Regions from separate parts of the Paenibacillus sp. V4I9 genome, predicted to be linked through region 1. Evidence: predicted binding sites of a transcription regulator. Region 1 holds the regulator's gene; the other holds the start of a gene.
What was found. Region 1 encodes NrdR, which represses ribonucleotide reductase genes. Its sites were predicted from a motif close to AACACNATATATNGTGTT; they were not measured.

Region 1 (4,152 bases):
AGATGTTGTCATTGACAACAGCGGTACATGGGAAGAAACTAACGCTGAAGTGGAGCAGTTTTGGCTAGGGAAGGGGCTTTCATGACCTTTTTACGTAAAAAACGAGTTTTTGCCCTGCTTCTTGTTTGTTTTGTTCTAGTTCTCTTTATGAATAGCGATTTTATCGGAAGAAAGCTGTACCCAATCTACTTTGAGCAGGAAATTAGGCAGAGCGCGGCGAAACACAATATAGATCCATTTTTAATTGCTGCGATTATTAGGGTGGAGACGAATTACAAATATCATTTGGAGTCAAGCAAAGGCGCATTAGGTCTTATGCAGCTTATGCCTGACACGGCAGAGTGGATTGTAGAATCCACGAATTTAGGGCCTCATGTGCAGGACGAATTATTAAAAGTGGACGTAAATATTAATCTTGGTTCTTGGTATTTGAGCTGGCTAAAGAAGCATTATAATGGTAATTTAATTTATGCGATTGCAGCTTATAATGCAGGTCAAGGGAATGTGAATAAATGGAAGCAAAATGACGTTTGGGATGGTTCGCAAGAGCATATTAATCAAATTCCATTCGGAGAAACACGTCATTATGTACAGCGGGTGCTCTATTATTATGAGAAATACACGAAGCTATATTCTCAGCAATGGGGAAAGAAAGATTAGGTTTTCTTCTCTCCATAAACAAAGAAGCATTGGACTAGCTCCTTTTGGGGGCTTAGAGTCCAATACTTCCTGTTTTTGAGCTTCAGTAGCTAGGATTCAAGATTACTTGAATTGACCAGCCAAGGATTGCTCAGCGATTTGTACTAAGCGACGAGTGATGTTACCACCAATGGCACCAGCATCACGAGTAGCCATATTACCCATATAACCATCTTGTGGGATGGAGATACCTAGCTCTTGAGCTACTTCGTATTTTAACTGATCCAAGGCTGCGTTAGCTTGAGGAACAACTAAAGTATTGCTGTTACGGTTTTGTCCTGCGCCCATGTCTGTTCACCTCCTTGTCGTTTGGTAATAGTATTGTGTGCATATCTCCTAAGTTCATGACATGTAACATATGGTAATAGATCAAAGAAGAGAAAGAAGAGAAAGGAGAGATAGCGAATGAAGTGTCCGTTCTGTGACTATTCCGGTACGAAAGTTCTTGATTCACGTTCAGCCAATGAAAACAAATCGATTCGTCGTCGTCGAGAATGTGAGAAATGCGCGAGAAGATTCACCACATTTGAGATGGTGGAAGAAACTCCGTTAATCGTGATTAAGAAAGATGGAAGTAGGGAAGAATTTAGTCGAGAGAAAATATTAAGAGGCTTGATTCGAGCATGTGAGAAGCGGCCGGTATCGATGGAGAGGCTTGAGATGATGGTATCTGAAGTGGAAATGCAGCTTCGCACCACGGCTCATGCTGAAGTGGATAGTTTAAGCATTGGCGAAATCGTCATGGAACAGCTGTACCCCGTCGATGAAGTGGCGTACATTCGCTTCGCCTCCGTATACCGTCAGTTTAAGGACATTAATATGTTCCTGAAGGAGCTAACACAAATATTGGGAAAGCATGACACCGGACTGCTCCGGGATAAATAATGCTAAAATTAATAATTTCATCTCTAAATATGACAAAAAATAAGAAAAAGACATCGGGATTCCCGTTGTCTTTTCTCATTTTTTCCCATGAAATCAACAATCATGCGATTAAAATTTATTTGAAAAAAATAAATCTTTAGACATCAACCGACTGTATTTTTGTATGCTTTCGTGCATAATTCCTTTATTGAGTGCGTTTGTCCAGTTCACTTCTGAGAAAATGAATAAACCGAATAGCTTCATCTTGGGTTAAAACGTTGTTATCAAACTTAAAGGAGAACATGTCCAAAAGATCACTTTCTGGAAGATGCAAGTTATCAATCAATTGCTGTACATCCAAACTCATTTTACCATCCATCGTAATTTTTTCCATCATCTTTGTTCCCTCCTAGTCTTACTACATGAATCGGACGGAGGCGGTAGCTGGCTGACATTTTGGACATTCATAGAATGCCATTTTAGTCCCTTTAGCTTTGCGTCACCACCTTTCAGTGGTTTTGCCTTTATCGTACCGATTTATGTTTGTAAGAAAACTATATCATATTTACGGATTGAGTTTCCATTAATTACATTATTCGAAGGATGGTTGAAGCATATGTCCGTCAAGTCCAATCAAATTCCAAGCATTTCTTATGAATTAGATATCGTAAAAGTTGCTAGCTCTCTCGGAATTGATCAAGATCGCTTATTGGCTTATGTGTATGCAAACTCGGACTCGAAGAAACAATATGAGGTAAAGGAAACCTTTCCCGACTATAAAAGTGGCTGATTGTATAAAAAAAAGCACTACAACATAATGGTTGTAGTGCTTTAATCGTATTAAACCATGATTTTGCAGATATCGTTCGTAAATTCAACCGGATCTTGTAGGGGCAATCCTTCGATTAAGAGCGCTTGATTGTACAGCAGGGCCGTATAAAGATTCAGCTTTTCTTTGTCTTTGTCAAAAGCGTCTTTTAAGGATGCGAATACTTCGTGATTGATGTTGATTTCCAGTACCTTTTCAGCCTTCACGTTAGGATTATTCGGCATCGCATTTAAGATTTTTTCCATTTCGATCGTCACATCGCCGTCCGTTGATAAGCACACAGGATGCTTTTTAAGACGCTTGGATGCTTTTACGTTTGTAACCTTACCCGACAACAGGTCTTTCATATAATCGAAAAGCTCTTTGTTGTCATTTTTGTCAGCCTCGGTTTCCGTTTGGTTGTCATCCACTTCAATACCAAGATCACCGCTTGAAACGGATTTAAACTCTTTTTCTTTGTAGGTCATGATCATTTTGATCGCGAACTCATCGATATCATCAGTGAAATACAAAATCTCATAGCCTTTATCAGTGACTAACTCTGTTTGTGGAAGCTTATCGATTCTTTCCATCGATTCTCCAGAAGCGTAGTAAATGTACTTCTGATCTTCCGGCATTCTTGCCACATATTCGTCCAGCGTAACCAGCTTTTTCTCCTTGGAGGAATGGAACATCAATAGATCCTGCAAGAGGTCCTTATGGCTTCCGTAATCGCTGTAGACACCGAATTTGAGCTGTCGGCCGAAGGATTTGTAGAATTGCTCATATTTCTCTCTTTCGTCCTTCAGCAGGCTTTGCAGCTGGCCTTTGATCTTGCTCGAAATGTTTTTGGCAATCAGCTTCAATTGACGGTCATGCTGCAGCATTTCTCTGGAAATATTGAGCGATAGGCTTTCTGAATCAACCATTCCTTTAACGAAGCTGAAATAGTCAGGAAGCAGGTCCGCACATTTGTTCATGATCAATACGCCATTAGCATAGAGTTCCAAGCCTTTTTCATACTCTTTGGAATAATAGTCAAAAGGTATATTTTCCGGGACAAAGAGGATAGCTTGATAGACTACAGCTCCATCTGCGCTGACGTGAATATGTTTGAGCGGCTTGTCGAAGCCGTAATGTTTCTCGTGATAGAACTTCTCGTAATCTTCCGGAGTCAGTTCACTTTTGTTTTTTCTCCAAATTGGAACCATGCTGTTGACATGCTGCTCTTCTTGGTAATCCTCGAAGTCGCTTTCGCTGCCTTCTTTCAGCCTTTTCCCGGTAATGTCCATTTTAATAGGGTAACGGATGAAATCGGAGTACTTTTTGATGATCGCTTTTAAACGATACTCGTCTAAAAACTCGTCGAAGTTCTCATCTTCCGTATTATCCTTAATTTTCAGGATGATTTCCGTGCCCACTGCATCTTTCTCCGCCGTTTCGATCGTGTAGCCGTCAGCGCCAGTGGACTCCCACTTGTAAGCAACATCACTGCCTAAAGCTCTACTAATTACCGTAACAACATCTGCAACCATGAACGCTGAATAGAAGCCAACACCGAACTGGCCGATGATATTGTGGCCGTCTTTTGCTTCATTTTCTTTTTTAAAGGCCAAAGATCCGCTCTTCGCAATGATCCCCAGGTTATTCTCCAAATCTTCCTTCGTCATACCAATACCAGTATCACGCAGTGTGAGTGTGCGATTCGTTTTGTCGGCAATCACTTTAATAAAATAACTATCTTTGTCAAAAACCAACGTATCATCGGTTAAAGCTTTGTA
Region 2 (4,152 bases), 200 kb from region 1:
TTAATCGCTTTGCCAATTTCAGGGAATACTTTTGTCATGTTTTTCATAAAGCCGCTCTCAAGGAACTTATCTTCAATAAATTCTTTGAAAGACCCTTTTTCACCAGCTATTTCAGCCGATGCCAGATAGGCTTCTCTAGCCATAAAACCGTAGATTTCGTCCAAAAACACCAGGGATTCCGGACTTCCATACCGAATTTTCAATTTAATCATCAGTTCTGCTAAGCCCATAGTACCTAAACCTACGCGGCGCTCGCCTTGTTGATTCGTACGATTTTCTTCAAAATGATAAGGCGTCTTATCGATAACGTTATCGAGAAAGCGAGTCGAATAACGGACCACTTTGGCCAAATCTGCCCAATCCACGTCATGCTTTTCCGCATCATAAAACTTCGATAGATTAATAGCAGATAAGTTGCAGACACCCCAAGCCGGAAGCCCCTGCTCCCCGCATGGATTCGTACAAATAATCGGATTAAAGTACCAGCTGTTGGACATTTGGTTGTAGTATTCCAGGAATACGACACCTGGCTCAGCTGATTTCCAAGCAGACTCAATGATTGTATGCCAAACTTCACGTGCCCGTACAGTACGATAAGGCTTGACGGCTTTACCTAGTTTTTTCCAAGCATCTAAGTTCCCATCCCATTTATCGTTGTATTCAGGGTCAGTTGTATCTGGGAAAACAAGCTCCCACTCAAGATCTTCTTTAACGGCTTTCATAAATGCGTTACTTACACAAACGGATAAATTCGCGTTCGTAATTTGACCCATCGTTGATTTCACCGTGATGAAATCCTCAAGATCAGGGTGCCAGTCGTTGATCATGAGCATAAGTGCTCCGCGACGGCTGCCTCCTTGTTCGATTAATCCTGTTGTATAGCTAAACAGACCTCCCCAAGAAACAGCCCCGCTGGATGAACCATTAACACCTTTCACTACGGAACGGCGTGGACGAAGCGAAGACAGGTTGATACCAACTCCACCGCCGCGTGACATAATTTCTGTCATTTCAGAGAGTGTGCTCATAATTCCGCCTCTGCTATCGTGTGGAGACGGAATAACATAGCAGTTAAATAGGGTCAATTCATCACTTGCATCCGCACCTGCTGCGATTCGTCCACCTGGTACAAGCTTCCAATCATCAAGGATGTATCTGAATTTATCTGTCCATTCTTTTCGTTTCTCAGGGGTTGCTTCTACGGATGCCATTGCACCGGCCAAGCGGTTCCACATTTCTTCCGGTGTCTTCTCAATATTTAAAGTGAGCTTTTCCACTGCGGATTCAACAGTCTCACCACTTCGTGTTTTTACTTTGACAGTATCGCCATTACGGCTGACAATTTCGCCAACTTCTTTGGCTGGGAATTTAGGGTCATCCTTCGTCAAAACGAGAACAGTATCGCCCACCTTGGCAACACTTGTATCCGCATTTTTGAGTGCATAACGATCCAAAAATATTTTCTCACTTAATCCATCCAGCTTCTTATTAGACTGTACAATCCCCATCCATAATTCCCTCCCAATAAGCTACATACTCAGCTACAACTAAAATAAAAGTCACTTTATGAAGTTTATGTAAAATTACAATATGTGGTGTGCGAAATTCATTATACCTCACTATATATTGATCTTCTAATAGCTAAAGAACCAAATTTCGTTATTAAGACAACCCTTAATCATTTTAGCTAATCCTTACTTACTAATTCTCTCTTTTTCGCGGCCAGAATAACCATATTTAATCATTCAACCAAGCAAGATGAGATAGGCTATACAGCTCGTTTTGACGTTCGCTAATTCCTCTGCTAACCTATAACTTATAATAACACATTTCATTACTTTTCAGAACATTTGTTCGATGATATTTTATGGAAATCTAGGATTTACTTAGGAGATGTTGATATGTATTTTTTTAAAAATGAGTTCGTCAACAAGGAGGACGTTCTTCTTTCACCGGATGATCGTGGTTACTATTTTGGAGATGGGATATATGAGGTATTCCGTGTGTATCATGGGAAAATTTACGAGCAAGCTGCTCACATGCAGAGGCTCCAAAGAACCGCAAGTGATGTGCGGATAGAACTACCTTTTTCAATTGAAAAAATCGGTCATATTCTCACGCAGCTTATTGAAAAGAATGGTCTAAATGAAGGCACTGTTTATATGCAAATCACCAGAGGCGAAGCTCCCAGAGCACATCCATTCCCTGCTCAAGTTGAGCCTATTCTGCTAGCCTACTGCACAGAGGTAAGGAGACCCATCGCTACAATACATAATGGTATTAATGCAATCACTTTAGAGGATATCCGCTGGCTGAGGTGTGATCTCAAAACGCTTAATCTTCTCCCAAATATTATGGCCAAACAAGCAGCGCTCGATCACGGCGTGCAAGAAGTCGTACTGCATCGCAGCGGCACTGTTACAGAATGCAGCGCTTCTAACTTGATGATGATCAAAGATGGCGTACTTTACACGCACCCAGCTAACCATTTGATCCTTCATGGTATCACCCGGGCTGTCGTTTTGAGACTAGCTCACTCACAAAAAATCACAGTTAAAGAAGAGTCCTTTACGACGGAGCAGCTTATGCTGGCAGATGAAGCTTTTATCACAGGAACTACCGTGGAAATTACGCCTATCTTACAGATTGATGGCAAAGCAATTGGAACCGGCGCGCCAGGTCCGATTACTCGCAGTCTGCATAGTGAGTTTGAACGTACTTTTGTACAATAAAGTTCAATAGATATATGATGTCACAAAACTCCAAACAAACAAAAGCACGAACCTTTCTTAGAAAGGTTCGTGCTTCTTTGCACTTTCGCACGCGCTTTCGCTTAACGACGCAAATTCCACTCATCCGTGCCATATTTCTCGCGCACAAGCCGCTCAGAAAGCTCAATTTCATAAGGTGTCAATGATTCCTCTACTAGCTCCACACCAAGCCCCAGCGCGATCTCACGACGAAACGCTTCCTCCACCTGACTAAGCGTCACCGCCTCTTTCCCTTGCGCCCGAAGCAGCTCATTAATCGCCACAGCTTTCTTCGAAAAGCTCATCTTCATCCGTTCCGCAACCTTCTCGTTTGAGAAACGCAGCATGCGGAATAGTTGATCGGTATCCATGTCGAGCAGGATGGAGCCGTGCTGCAGCACGACATTCTTTTGCCGAACCTGCGCACTGCCGGCGACTTTGCGTCCCTCAACAACCAGCTCATACCAGGAGGGGGAATCGAAGCAAGCCGCTGATCCAGCGGATGCGTACTTCTCCTTCTCCTCATCACTCGCAAGCTGCACCATTTCTGCACCTAGTCCAAGCGCCCGAAATCCTTGTAAAAGCCCCTCACTCAGCACGCGATAGGCTTCTGTCACATTACGCGGAATGCCCGGATAGTCCTCTGCAACGATAATGCTATACGTCAACTCCTTATCGTGTAGAACCGCTCTCCCCCCGGTTGGACGCCGTACGAAGCCAATTCCCTCACTTACTACTGCTTCCTGATCGACTTCCGATGCCTTTTGGAAATAGCCGATCGACAGCGTTGCCGGATTCCATCCATAGAAACGCACCGTTGGAGGAACGATTCCTTCACTGTGGGCGGTCAATATTGCTTCATCTAATGCCATATTTTCAGCAGGAGAACGATCTCCTGTATGTATGAATCGCCATGTCGTCATCTCTTTCTGCACCCTTTCCCACTTTGCTATCCGAAGACAACCTATATCATATCATAAAATCGTACATACTTACGATGTTAGTGTCGCGCGCCACTTAGTGGACTTTTTATCCTAAACAGTTTCACGTCAACTTCAATGGATAAGTTATGAAAGCACCTCTTCTGGACATACTAACACGTATTCGACGTAAAACTGGTCAGCTTGGAGCCAACTTCCGGCTCTGAAACCCAGTTCTGTTTCACTCTCAATATCTCATGAAAGCTCAGCTCATGCCTGCAAAGTCATTTTTATACGAACTCAGCTCACGCTTACGAAGACAGTTTTGCTACGCAAAACCTTAAGGAGGGCACATCGATGCGTCAACATGAACAGCAAGAGAACATTCGCCCCATTCATAATCAGCTTGATATGCACTTTGAGAGGGACTGGTTTACTGAGCTGGATAATCGTGTGCGCGGCGGTGGTCCTTGGGACGACTG

Region 2: QFZ81_RS24500 (adenosylcobalamin-dependent ribonucleoside-diphosphate reductase) is a predicted target of NrdR. The motif match lies at 1,583-1,600, and genes of this name have one in related genera.

What each region holds. Positions count from the first base shown of each region.
Region 1 covers NZ_JAUSZE010000001.1:5,472,610-5,476,761, reverse strand. The annotation lists gene coaE (dephospho-CoA kinase) at 1-85, shown strand, start outside; gene QFZ81_RS25575 (lytic transglycosylase domain-containing protein) at 82-660, shown strand; gene QFZ81_RS25570 (alpha/beta-type small acid-soluble spore protein) at 763-987, opposite strand; gene nrdR (transcriptional regulator NrdR) at 1,105-1,584, shown strand; gene QFZ81_RS25560 (hypothetical protein) at 1,769-1,960, opposite strand; cyclic di-GMP riboswitch class I at 2,000-2,096, opposite strand; gene QFZ81_RS25555 (hypothetical protein) at 2,180-2,353, shown strand; gene htpG (molecular chaperone HtpG) at 2,404-4,152, opposite strand, start outside.
Region 2 covers NZ_JAUSZE010000001.1:5,268,928-5,273,079, forward strand. The annotation lists gene QFZ81_RS24500 (adenosylcobalamin-dependent ribonucleoside-diphosphate reductase) at 1-1,508, opposite strand, end outside; gene dat (D-amino-acid transaminase) at 1,902-2,732, shown strand; gene QFZ81_RS24510 (lipoate--protein ligase family protein) at 2,834-3,673, opposite strand; gene QFZ81_RS24515 (DEAD/DEAH box helicase) at 4,028-4,152, shown strand, end outside.